DNA from 3 places in the Methylobacterium sp. 391_Methyba4 genome. Region 2 is predicted to be linked to each of the others. Evidence: predicted binding sites of a transcription regulator. Region 2 holds the regulator's gene; each other region holds the start of a gene.
What was found. Region 2 encodes LexA, which represses DNA repair genes until DNA is damaged. Its sites were predicted from a motif close to TGTTCNNNNTGTGTTCNG; they were not measured.

Region 1 (4,237 bases), 220 kb from region 2:
ACCCGCGAGATGAAGCGCCAGGGCCGCGTCTGGATCCGGGTGTTCCCGGACGTGCCGGTCTCGTCGAAGCCGACCGAGGTCCGCATGGGCTCCGGTAAGGGCGCCCCGGACTATTGGGCGGCCCGGGTCCATCCCGGCCGGATCATGTTCGAGGTCGACGGCGTTGCCGAGAACATCGCCAAGGAGGCGCTCCGCCTCGGCGCCGCGAAGCTTCCGATCCGCACGCGGGTCGTCCAGCGCATCGCCGACTGAACGGAGGATATCGTGAAGTCGACCCAGAGAGTGTCTGATCTCAAGGCCCTGTCGCCGGATCAGCTGAATGACGAGTTGATCAACCTCAAGAAGGAGCAGTTCAACCTGCGCTTCCAGGGGGCCACCGGCCAGCTCGAGAACGTCGCCCGCGTCCGTGAGGTCCGTCGCGACATCGCCCGTGTCCGGACGCTGCAGCGCGCGAAGACGCTGCAGGCGGCCAAGAGCTGATACGGGCCGCTAGGAGAACACCATGCCGAAGCGCATCCTGCAGGGCACCGTCGTTAGCGACAAGGGTGAGAAGACCATCGTGGTCAAGGTGGAGCGCCGCTTCACCCATCCGGTGATGAAGAAGACCGTCCGCCGCTCGAAGAACTACCACGCGCACGACGAGGCGAATGTCGCCAAGGTCGGGCAGACGGTGTTCATCGAGGAGTGCCGTCCCTTCTCGAAGACCAAGACCTGGAAGCTGGTCGAGGGCGACGCCGCCCAGGCCGAGGCCGGCGAGGCTGCCTGATCCTGGGATCCCGGCGGCTGCGGTCTCCGCATCCGCCTGATCCCGGCCCGCGACGCTGTGGGATGGCCCCCGAGACGGGTCCATTCCTGGGTCGCGGCATGACCGGTTCGACGAACGCCCGGACGCAATTCGACTCGCAAGAGCCGGATTCGTGCCGGGCTTCGTCGTTTCGGCATCCTGCGATCTGAATGCGTGTGCAGGTGCCGAGTGGCCGTCTCTGCCGGGACGGCCGATCGGCGCGGTCACGTGGCATCCGGGACGGGGGCTTGCCTGTTCGGCGGTGCCCCAACTCTGCGTCGAGGATCTCTGAGGCTGCGGCCGAGACGGGACGCCCGCTTCTTTCTATTCCGCTATCGGATCGGTGCCTCGGGCCCAAAACAAAACCCCATGGCGATCCTGGGATCGCCATGGGGCTCGGTCTTCAGGGATCGGGCGCCGGACTTGGTCCATCGCCCGGTCTTCGGATCAGGCTTCGCCTTCGTCGAGATCGTCGGCGGTCGGGGTCGCGTTCTCCAGGATTTTCTCGGCGACCAAGCCGGAATTCTGCCGGATGGAGCCCTCGATCTCGGCGGCGATCTTCGGGTTGTCGCGCAGGAAGCCCTTCGCGTTCTCGCGGCCCTGGCCGAGGCGCTGGCTGTTATACGAGAACCACGCGCCGGACTTCTCGACGATGCCGGCCTTCACGCCGAGGTCGATCAGCTCACCGACCTTCGACACGCCCTCGCCGAACATGATGTCGAACTCGACCTGCTTGAACGGCGGCGCGACCTTGTTCTTCACCACCTTGACGCGGACCTGGTTGCCGATCGCCTCGTCGCGATCCTTCAGGGTCGAGATGCGGCGGATGTCGAGGCGCACCGAGGCGTAGAACTTCAGGGCGTTGCCGCCCGTGGTGGTCTCGGGGCTGCCGTACATCACGCCGATCTTCATCCGGATCTGGTTGATGAAGATGACCATGCAGTTCGAGCGTGAGATCGAGCCGGTCAACTTGCGCAGGGCCTGGCTCATCAAACGGGCCTGAAGGCCCGGCTGGCTCTCGCCCATCTCGCCCTCGATCTCGGCGCGCGGGGTCAGCGCGGCCACCGAGTCGACCACCAGCACGTCGATGGCGCCGGAGCGCACCAGCGTGTCGGTGATCTCCAGGGCCTGCTCGCCCGTATCGGGCTGCGAGATCAGCAGGTCGTCGAGGTTGACGCCGAGCTTGCGGGCATAGACCGGATCGAGGGCGTGCTCGGCATCCACGAAGGCGCAGACGCCGCCCTTCTTCTGGGCCTCGGCGATGGTGTGGAGCGCCAGCGTCGTCTTGCCGGACGATTCGGGGCCGTAGATCTCGATCACCCGGCCGCGCGGGAGGCCGCCGACGCCGAGGGCGATGTCGAGGCCCAGCGATCCGGTCGAGACGGTCTCGACCTCCTGAACCTTGTCGTTCTTGCCGAGCCGCATGATCGAGCCCTTGCCGAAGGCGCGCTCGATCTGAGCCAGGGCGGCGTCAATGGCCTTGGACTTGTCCTTGTCCACGGGGGGCATGTCGACCACTTTCAATGCGGGCTGGGCCATCTGGCGGGCTCCTTATGAAGGGGTTGGACGCAGTTCACAACGCGCGTCCCCACCGCCTTCATGTACCTGTTTTGTTCTATTTCGACAAGGGCGGTACCGTGGGTTGTGCATAGCCTGCCGGCGCCACCGATGCGGTTCAGGGCGAACCGCGGCCTCCGGCGCACCGATCCGTCGGGGGCATGCCCGGGATCCGGTGCCGCACTCCGTTCAGGGTCTGAACACGGTGGGCGGCACCGGATGCCGGATTTCGCAGGGAAGGGCCGGGACGCTGCCATCGACGACGCCATCGACGCCGTTCAATCGGCCATCGTCTTCTTCACGGTCTCGACGAGCTGCTTCAGACTGAAGGGCTTCGGCAGGAAGTTGAAGGTCTCCCCCTCCGGCAGGTTCTTGCGGAAGGCGTCCTCGGCGTAGCCGGAGACGAAGATCACCTTCAGGTCGGGCTGATGCTTGCGCACCTCCCGCAGCAGGGTCGGGCCGTCCATCTCGGGCATGACGACGTCGGAGACGACGAGGTCGATCGGCTGAGTGCCCTCGCGGACGATCGCCAGGGCCTCGAGGCCGGAGGCCGCCTCCAGGACCGTGTAGCCGCGGGCCGAGAGGGCGCGGCTGTTGACCGCCCGGACGGGATCCTCGTCCTCCACGAGCAGGATGGTGCCCTGCCCCGTATGATCCGCGGCGGGCTTGCGCGGCGCCGGCTTGTCGGCCGTGGCCGGAGCCGGTGCACTCCGCGGCGCGCCGGCATCGCCCGGCTCGGCAGCCGGCCGCGGCGACCCGGAGACCGGCGCGAGCGGCTCCGCGCGCGGGAGCGCCGGCACCGCAGCCGGGGCCGGAACCTCCTCCGGTTCGGCCACGGGCACATGCCGCGGCAGGTAGATGCGGAAGGCGGTCCCCTCCCCGATCGTCGACTGCACGTCGATGGTGCCGCCCGATTGCTTGACGATGCCGAACACCGTCGACAGGCCGAGTCCGGTGCCCTTGCCGATCTCCTTGGTGGTGAAGAACGGCTCGAAGATCTTCTCCATCAGCTCGGGGGGGATGCCCTGGCCGGTGTCGCGCACCTCGATCAGCACGTGGTCGCCGGCCGGCGCCCCGCCGCGTCCCTCCGCATCGGAGGCCGCCCCCGGATCCAAGACGTTCTCCGTCCGGATCATCAGCTTGCCGCCCTCCGGCATGGCGTCGCGGGCGTTGACCGCGAGATTGACGATCACCTGCTCGAACTGGTTGACGTCGGCCTTCACGGGCCAGACCTCGCGGCCGTGCTTCAGCTCCAGGGCGACCCGCTCGCCGAGCAGGCGCTTGAGCAGGAGAGTGAGTTCGGAGAGCGCCTCTCCGACATTCATCACCTCCGGACGCAGGGTCTGCCTCCGGGAGAACGCCAGGAGCTGGCGGACGAGGCCCGCCGCCCGGTTGGCGTTCTGCTTGATCTGCATGATGTCCTGGAAGGCCGGGTCGGTCGGCCGATGGCTCGCCAGCAGCAGGTCCGAGTACCCGATGATCGCCTGCAGCACGTTGTTGAAGTCGTGCGCGATGCCGCCCGCGAGCTGGCCGACCGCGTTCATCTTCTGGGCCTGGGCGACCTGCTGCTCCAGTTGCCGCTGCGCCGTCGTGTCGAGGGCGTACAGGATCACCCGCTCGGCCTCGTCGGTCTGCTGCCCCGGATCGCCGCCGTCGGCGGGGCTGAGCCAGACCCGGGCCGAGCGGCCGCCGGGCCCGGTCAGCTGGACCTCGATGGGTTCCGGATCGGTCCGACCGCTCGCCGCCCGGGCGAGCCCGGCTTCCAGGGCGGTCCGGTCGGCCACGGAATCGGCGACGTTCGGCTCGACCCGGGTCGCGCCGTCACCGTCGAAGGCGCCGTCATCGGCCTGGCGCGGCACCGTGCCGAACAGCCGGGTGAACGAGGCGTTGGCCCGG
Region 2 (4,237 bases):
CGGTCCTCACCCGCACCACCATCGGCCCCCTCATCGGAACGGTCGAGGCCCTGGACGAGCGCGAGGTCGGCGCCCGGCTGCTGATCCGGGTGGAGAGCTTCGCCGGCCTTGCGCCGGAGGCGCGGCCCGCCCGGGTGCGGGTGTCATTCCGCAAGACGCCGACCCCGCTTCCCGGGGACGTCGTCGCCGCCACCGCCCGGTTGTTGCCTCCCCCGGAGGCGGCCCGGCCCGGAGGCTACGATTTTGCCCGAGACGCCTACTTCCAGGGGATCGGCGCGGTGGGCTCCCTGGTCGGGGCGGTCACGATCCGGGCGCCGACCGAGCCGCTGCCCCTCCGCCTGCGGCTCGCCGCCACGCTCGACGCGGCCCGGAACGGGCTCACCCGCCGGATCGCGGAGGCCGCCGGCGGCCAGGCGGGCGCGGTGGCGGCGGCCCTGGTGACCGGCAAGCGCGGCCTCATCGGCCCGGCGACCAACGATGCGCTGCGCGCCGCCGGAATCTACCACGTTGTGTCGATCTCGGGCCTCCACATGGTGCTGGCCGCCGGCGTGGTGTTCTGGCTGGTGCGGGCGCTCCTCGCGCTGGTCCCCCATTGCGCGCTCCTCTGGCCGATCAAGAAGATCGCGGCCGGCTTCGCCATGGTCGGCGTCACCGCCTACTGCGCCTTTTCGGGCTGGGACATCGCCGCCGAACGCTCGCTGATCATGACCCTGATCATGCTGGGCGCGATCCTGGTGGACCGGCCCGCCCTGTCGATGCGCAACCTCGCCCTCGCGGCGCTGATCGCCCTGGCCCGGGAGCCGGAGGGCCTGCTCGGCCCGAGCTTCCAGATGTCCTTCGGCGCCGTGGCCGGGCTGATCGCCTGCGCACGGCTGATCGACGGGCGGCTGTTCGTGCGCCCCGGGGCGGGCCGGCTCGGTCGGCTCGTCGGCAGCGGCCTCTCGGCGGTCACCGGGACCCTGGCCACGACCCTGGTGGCGCAGGTCGCGACCGCGCCCTTCGCCACCTACCATTTCCAGACGATCCAGCCCTTCGGCCTCGTCGGCAACGCCCTGACCCTGCCGCTCGTCTCCCTCGTGGTGATGCCCTCCGCGGTGATCGGGATCCTCGCCTATCCCTTCGCCCTCGACCGCCCGATCTGGTGGCTGATGGGTCAGGCGGTGGGGGGCATGCTCGCCGTCTCCCATTGGATCGCCGGGTTCGAGCGGGCCATCGTGGTCGTACCGGCCTTCGGCACCGCGGCGCTGTTCCTGCTGACCGCGGGCCTGCTGCTCGCGACGTTACCGGCCTCCCGCCTGCGCTGGCTCGCCGTGCCGCCGATCCTGCTCGGACTCGTCGTCGCGGCCCGACCCGACCGCTACGACCTCTATGTCGATCGGCAGGGTGCGGGGGCCGCGGTGCGGGGGCCGGACGGACGGCTCGCGGCCCTCGGCAGCCCGTCCGGCTTCGTCCTCGAACAATGGCTGAAGGCGGACGGCGACGGACGGGGAGCCGGGGCACTGATCGTCCGATCGGGCAGCGGCCGCTGTGATCGGCTCGGATGCACCGCGCGCCTGCCGGACGGACGGGCGGTCGCCCTGGTCCGGGACCGGCGGGCCTTCCCGGAGGATTGCGCCCGCGCCGCGGTGCTGATCACGGGCCTCGTGGCCCCACCGACCTGCACCGGCCCCCTGGTGATCGACCGGCGCGTCCTGGCCGCCCAGGGCGCCGTCGCCCTCAGGTCCGATGGCGAGAGCTTCGTCGCCCATCACGCCCGGGCCGATGGCCGCGCCGTGCCCTGGCGACCACGCTCGGGACACGGGCCGGGACCGCCACAATTGGTCACCGCGCCCTCCGCGGAGGCCCGCGCCTCTGACGACGGGGCGACAACGCCTCCGGAAACCGATGCGTCGGGCGGGGACTTCGCCCCCGGCGACGCGCCGGCCGAGCCGCTTCAGTAGCGGCGGACGAGGCTGACGAGGCGGCCCTGGATCCGGACCCGGTCGGGCCCGAGGACGCGCGTCTCGTAGGCCGGGTTGGCGGCCTCCAGGGCGATCGAGGAGCCGCGGCGGCGCAGACGCTTGAGCGTCGCCTCCTCGTCGTCGATCAGCGCCACGATGATGTCGCCGGTATTGGCCGTGTCCTGCTTGCGGATCACCACGAGGTCGCCGTCGAGGATGCCGGCCTCGACCATCGAGTCGCCGCGCACCTCCAGGGCGTAGTGCTCGCCGCCGGCCACGAAATCCGGCGACAGGGTGATGGCATGGCTTTGGTTCTGGATCGCCGAGACCGGCGTACCGGCGGCGATCCGGCCCATCACCGGGATCGAAATGGCACGACCGGCGTCATCGATCATCCGCGTGCTGGCCGGGGCCGGCGGCTGCTTGGACTTGCCGCCCTCGACCACGCTCGGGGTGAAACGGCGCGGCTCGGCCGGGGCCGAAGATGGGGCCGAAGATGGGACCGTCTGGCTCAGGCTCTCGGGAATGCGGATCACCTCGATGGCGCGCGCCCGATTCGGCAGGCGCCGGAGGAAGCCGCGCTCCTCCAGGGCCGTGATCAGCCGGTGGATGCCGGATTTCGACTTGAGGTCGAGGGCGTCCTTCATCTCGTCGAAGGACGGCGGGACGCCGCATTCCTGCATCCGGCTCTGGATGAAACGCAGGAGGTCCAGCTGCTTGCGCGTGAGCATCGAAGGGGGACTCGCGGCTTGGCAGACCGCCCCGTGACGGTCTCTGAAACAAATCACGAACAGGTTAAACGTTCCGCAAGTGTTCCGCAAGGGCGGCACCGCTACGCTTGGCGCGTCGCTCCGCGCTCGCGGGAGCAAGGTCGAGAAACGCATTGACGGCGCAAGCGGAGCCGTTTCAATGCACCGCGGCGCCCCGCCGGGAAGGCGGCGGATCCGGGCCGCGGGCTGGGACCCTCTTGGGATGACGAGGATGCGACGACCCGCAGCTCTGCTGCCCCTCGGCCTCGCCGCCCTCGGCCTCGCCGGCTGCACCACCGGGTTCTCCTACATCTCGCGGAACTACGTGGCGCTCACCCCCCAGGTGGTGACGATCGGCTGCAAGGAGCCCTACGAGGTCTACGACAACCGGCAGATGCGCCGGATGCTGATCGTCTCGAACGCCCTGCGCGAATATACCGGCTGCAACCTGAGCGAGGCCCGGATCGATCCGGAGCCGAACGCCACCCGGGTGAAGCGCTTCCGCACCGCCGCCCGGGCCTATCTCGACGAGACCGTGCGCGAGGATTGCCGGATCACCGGCGAGACCGTGTTCGATCCGCTGAAGACCGAGTTCGCCTACGCCTGCGACACGCCGATCGAGAAGCGCGGCACCGTGGTCCCCCGCCTGCCGGGCCGCAATCCCGGTCTCGCCCGCTGACCGACCGGCGGCGCGCCGTCAGGCGCCCGGCTTCGGGAAGGTCCGTTCCGCCGCGTCGCCGGCGGCGGCGAGCAGGGCGCGGGCGAAGGCCCGGGCTTCCGCCCGGTCGAGAACGATCGCGGCGGTGACCGGCGCGCCGCCGAGGTCGGCCAGGGCGAGTTCCAGGCGCACCCCGTCGGGCACGGCGGTCGCCTGCAGGCTCCAGCCGGAGCCCCGATCCGTGCTCTCCGCCATCACATGTCCCTCCCGCCTGCCCCGGGAAAACGCCGCAGGCGCCCGCCGGAACCGGCCGTGCGCGGGACTGTTCCCGAGCCGTGCCCAGCGCTTCCCTGCCTCGCCTGTCCGCTTACCTCAAGGCCGCAGGCCCCGGACTCGTGGTGATGCTGGCCGATACGGATGTCGGAAGCCTCATCACGGCGGCCCAGAGCGGGGCGCGCTGGGGCTATTCGCTCCTGCTCCTCCAGATCCTGCTGGTGCCAATCCTGTACGTCGTCCAGGAGCTGACGGTGCGACTCGGGACCGCCACCGGACGCGGCCACGGCGCGCTGATCCGGGAGCGCTACGGGCCGGCCTGGGCCTGGATCTCGTACGGCGGCCTCGTGGTCGCCGGCATCGGCGCCATCGTCACGGAATTCTCCGGCATCGCCGGCATCGGGGACCTGTTCGGGGTGCCGCGGCTCGTGAGCCTCGGCCTGCCGGCCTGCCTGCTCCTGGGGCTCGTCTTCACCGGGAGCTACCGGCGCGTCGAGGTCGTGGCGATCGTGGTCGGCCTGTTCGAGCTGGTCTTCGTCGGGCTCGCCGTCGCGGCGCGGCCGAACCTGCCCGAGATCGTCGCCTCCTTCGGGCACATGCCGCTGGGCGACGGCCAG
Region 3 (4,237 bases), 1.3 Mb from region 2:
AGCCACCAGAGCGCGGCGAGCGGTGCGGGCCAGCCGGGCGGCGGCTCGGGCGCCGAGAGTGTCGCGGTGAAGGCGGCGGGCAGGCTCTCGGTCACGGCTCTCTCCCTCCCGTGCCGGTTCAGCGGCCGGCGGCGCGCTCCGGCAGCCAGCGGCCGCGGCGCTGGCGGGCGGACCACGCGTAGCGGGCATCGCCGTCGAGGCAGTCGAGATGGTCGGCGAGGCGGTTGCGTTCAAGCCAGGACAAGGCCGCCTCCAACTCGGGCAGGGTCATGGTCGCACGCCCCTTGCCGAGGACGCGCTTGAGCACGGCGTTGTACCGGTGGGCGAGGTTGCCGCCGCGGGGCACCCGCAGGGACGTCTCGTCCTCGACCGCCTGGGCCGCCACCGCGGCGGCGAGCCGCTGGCGCAGGGTCCGCTCGGTGATGGACGGCGGTTCGGGCGCGGGTGTCGTGGGGACAGGCTCGGGCAGGCGGGGGCGCAGCAGGGCGTAGCGCAGCCCGATCGCGTTGCTCTCCAGGGGCGTGATCCCGGCCGGCTCGTCGTCGCGCCAGCGGGTCCGCTCGGGCACGATGGCGCTCGCCGGCCGCTCGCGGGGCGGCCGCACGCTGCTGCCCTGCTCGGTCTCCAGTTCCAGGCGGAACCGGGCGAAGAGCGGGTCGTCGGGGTGGAAGATCAGGGCCTGCTGCCCGTCGTAGGAGCCCGCATGCGGATCGACCCGGGTGGCCCGGGCGAGCATTTGCTCCAGCCAGGGCCGCGAGCGGATATGGGTCAGCGCTGCGACCACCGCGACCTCGGGGGCGTCGAGGCCCTCATACGCCATGGCCACCGTCACCAGCACGGCCGGTTCCGGCGTGAGCCGGAACGCGGCGAGCGCCGCGTGGGCGTCGCCCTGGCCGGAGGTCGCGAGCCGGACGTCGCGCTCGCCCTGCCCGGCCGGCATCCAGTCCCGCAGGGTGGCGAGGTAGGCCCGCGCGCTCGCCTGATCGGGCGCCACCACGAGGAGCTTGCCGAGCCCCCGGGCCGGCTCGCCGGGCGGGAGATCCCGCTCGGCCCGGCGCCGGGCACGCAGGCGCTTCGTGGCGAAGAAGGCCTCGCTCAGCAGGTCGCGGGCGAAGCCGGTCCGCAGGGCGGTGAACAGGGCCGGCCGGGTGGTGATCCGGACCGAGCCCGCACCCAGCCGGTGCGGGCCGACCCGCGGACTGTCGCCGGCGATCCGGCCGCCCTCCAGCCAGCTGGCCTCGCCGTCGATGGCGCCGAAGGTCACCGGCAGCACCGCCCGCTCGGCCAGCGCCTGGGCCCGCGAATAGCCGATCACCGCGAGGCCGGGCGCGTCGAGGTCGAGATCCGGCCCGCGGCCGGGCGCGGCGGGCTGATAGGGCAGGCCGAGGATGCGTCGCCCGTCCGCGCGCTCCAGCGTCCCGGACAGGTAGAGGCGAACGGTCGCTGCCTCCATGACGGGCAGCATCGCGCGGGACCACGCCCCCGCTTCCGCGTCCTCGGCGGCGTTCTCGTCGGCGCCGGGCCGTCCGGGCACCGGCAGGTGATGGACCTCATCGACGACCAGCAGGGTCCGGTGCGCCCGGGCTTCCGCGAGGTGGAGCGCCGGGGCGGCGGCGACCGCCTGATAGGTGGTGACGTAGCCGGCCAGACCCCGCGCCGGGTCGCGCTCGTTGTCCGCCGCCCGCACGCTGAGAGCGTGCCCGAACGCGGCGCGCCAGAGTGGGTCGGCGAAAGCCTCCTCCGCCTGCAATCGCAGGGAATCCCGCGGCACCACCCAGACCACGCGTTCGACGAGCCCGGCGGCGATCAGCCCGTGCGCGGCGATCACCGGCAGCAGCGACTTGCCGCCGCCCGGCGTCACCGCGGCCAGGATCTTCCGGACATGGGCCGCCTCGCCGCGCGCCATGGCCGCGACCAGGGCCATCAGCGTGCGCTGGTGGGACCGCAGAGACGGGGCGGGGCGGGTCAAGGACTGGCGAAGCAGGATGACATCCGCGCACCGTGGCCGATCCGGATTCCTTTGTGAATCCCTGGAGTCGCGGAACGTTCGCGTTTTCGTCCCCGTCCCGGAGGGGCGGACAGGGAGGCGCTCGCGCGGTGCGATCGATCGAAACCGCACCGCTCTCCACGGTTGCCGCACGCGCCAACGCGGATCAGCTCACCATAAGCGTTGACACCCGGCCGCCCCCTCACCATAAGGGCGCCGCGGGTGAGAAACCTGCCTTGGGGGAATGTCCCGAGCGGCAAAGGGGGCGGACTGTAAATCCGCTGCGTAAGCTTCGTAGGTTCGAGTCCTACTTCCCCCACCAAGTTCTTCCCGATCCCGTCAGCCCTGTTTCGCCAATGCGGCCTCGATGCGCGCGGCTGCGGCGGCGGAGAATCCCTTCCCTTCGAGCCCCTGTCCCGCGGCCGCCTGGCCGGTGAGCGTGCGGCGCTTGCCCTTCGGCAGATGCGCCTGCCGAAGGGCGTGGGCGTCCCGATGGCTGGCATGGGTGATCGCGATGGCCAGCGCGTCGGCGGCGTCCGCCACGCGGAACTCGGCCTTCGGCAGGAGGAAGCGCACCATCGCCTGGATCTGTACCTTCTCGGCGTGACCGGAGCCCGCCACGGTCTTCTTGATCAGGTTCGCGGCGTATTCGAACACGGGCAGGCCGGCGAGGGCCGGCACCACCAGCGCCATCGCCCGGGCGTGACCCAGCTTGAGCGTCGCCTGCGCGTCCTTGTTGACGAAGGTCTCCTCCACGGCGACCTCGTCGGGCCGCACGGTCTCGACGATGCGGCTGATCCCCTCGAACAGCTCGCGCAGGCGCAGGGCCAGCGGCAGGTCGCCGTCCGAGGTCACGACGCCGCAATCGCCGTAGGTGAGCTTCGTGCCCTGCGCGGTGATCAGGCCCCAGCCGGTGCGGCGCAGGCCGGGATCGATGCCGAGGATGCGGATGGGGGTTGTCATGGGGCTCCACGGCTCGGTGAACGGCCCGAGGCTGCCGTACGTATCGTGAACACCCGGTTTCACCAAGGCAGGGTCTTAAGCTCCCAGCAAGGATGATCCGGTCGAGTGGCACCATGAGCGCGCACGAAACCGAAGGCGATCGGCTGCTGTTTCCGGGCGATGCCCGCCTCCGCGCGGCCGTCCAGGCCTGGATCGAGGGGCTGGCCCGCGAGCGGCGAATGTCGCCCAACACCGTCGAGGCTTACGGGCGTGACCTCCGTCAGTTTCTCCACCACCTCGCGTCGCGGCAAAGCACGCCGACCATCCCGATGCTCGTCGGCTTGAAGGTGCGGGACATCCGCGCCTTCATGGCGGCGCGCCGGGCCGAGGAGGTCTCCGGGCGCTCGCTGATGCGCATGCTCGCGGGCCTGCGCTCCTTCGCACGCTTCCTCGAACGCGAGGGCTTCGGCACCGTCTCGGCCCTGGGCGGCGTGCGCTCGCCCAAGGTTCCGCGGCGGCTTCCGCGACCCCTGCCCGTCAGCGCCGCCGTGGCGTTGACCGACACGGCGATTCGCGCCGGCGAGGAACGCGCGCCCTGGGTTCTCGCCCGGGATGCCGCCGTGCTGGCGCTGCTCTACGGCGCAGGCCTGCGCATCTCCGAGGCCCTCGGACTGACTCGCCGCGACGCGCCCCTGCCCGGGGTCGACCAGGTCACCGTGCTCGGCAAGGGCGGCAAGCAGCGCATGGTGCCGATCCTGCCCGTGGTGGCGCAGGCCGTGGCCGACTACCTCGCCGCCTGCCCGCTGCCGCTGCCGCCGGAGGGGCCGCTCTTCGTCGGCGCGCGCGGGGGGGGCCTGTCGCCGCGGATCATCCAGTATACGGTGGCCCGCGCGCGGGGAGCCCTCGGCCTGCCCGACAGCGCCACGCCGCACGCCCTGCGGCACTCCTTCGCCACCCATCTGCTGGCCCGCCAGGGTGAATTGCGCGCGATCCAGGAACTCCTCGGCCACGCCTCCCTGTCCACCACTCAGCTCTACACCCAGGTCGATGCCGCCCGTCTCATGAGCGCCTACGCGGCGGCCCATCCCCGGGCGGGTCGCTGATCAAGAGTGCTGGAAGTTTCGACTTCGGGGCTGTTCAACATCATCTATAGACGCGTCATCCGATCGGCTCATTGCACAACCGCACTTTTTAAGAGCTTCGTCACGATCTTCAGCCACTATGAGCATGAACATTCGGATCGGCTTGGGCGGGCGTCATGGAGCTTGAGGACGGAGGGGCGCCGGCACGTGTCGTGATCGCGGATTG

Region 1: recA (recombinase RecA) is a predicted target of LexA. The motif match lies at 2,385-2,402, and genes of this name have one in related genera.
Region 3: ruvC (crossover junction endodeoxyribonuclease RuvC) is a predicted target of LexA. The motif match lies at 2,985-3,002, and genes of this name have one in related genera.

Annotation. Positions count from the first base shown of each region.
Region 1 is NZ_CP121475.1:2,790,285-2,794,521, forward strand. Features, by position in the region: gene rplP (50S ribosomal protein L16) at 1-252, shown strand, start outside; gene rpmC (50S ribosomal protein L29) at 265-480, shown strand; gene rpsQ (30S ribosomal protein S17) at 503-766, shown strand; gene recA (recombinase RecA) at 1,232-2,323, opposite strand; gene P9K36_RS12990 (PAS domain-containing sensor histidine kinase) at 2,620-4,237, opposite strand, start outside.
Region 2 is NZ_CP121475.1:2,572,182-2,576,418, reverse strand. Features, by position in the region: gene P9K36_RS11955 (ComEC/Rec2 family competence protein) at 1-1,940, shown strand, start outside; gene lexA (transcriptional repressor LexA) at 1,934-2,671, opposite strand; gene P9K36_RS11945 (hypothetical protein) at 2,922-3,368, shown strand; gene P9K36_RS11940 (hypothetical protein) at 3,387-3,602, opposite strand; gene P9K36_RS11935 (divalent metal cation transporter) at 3,683-4,237, shown strand, end outside.
Region 3 is NZ_CP121475.1:1,268,154-1,272,390, reverse strand. Features, by position in the region: gene P9K36_RS06120 (hypothetical protein) at 1-95, opposite strand, end outside; gene P9K36_RS06115 (DEAD/DEAH box helicase family protein) at 119-1,924, opposite strand; tRNA gene P9K36_RS06110 (tRNA-Tyr) at 2,226-2,309, shown strand; gene ruvC (crossover junction endodeoxyribonuclease RuvC) at 2,327-2,950, opposite strand; gene P9K36_RS06100 (tyrosine recombinase XerC) at 3,064-4,032, shown strand; gene P9K36_RS06095 (response regulator) at 4,188-4,237, shown strand, end outside.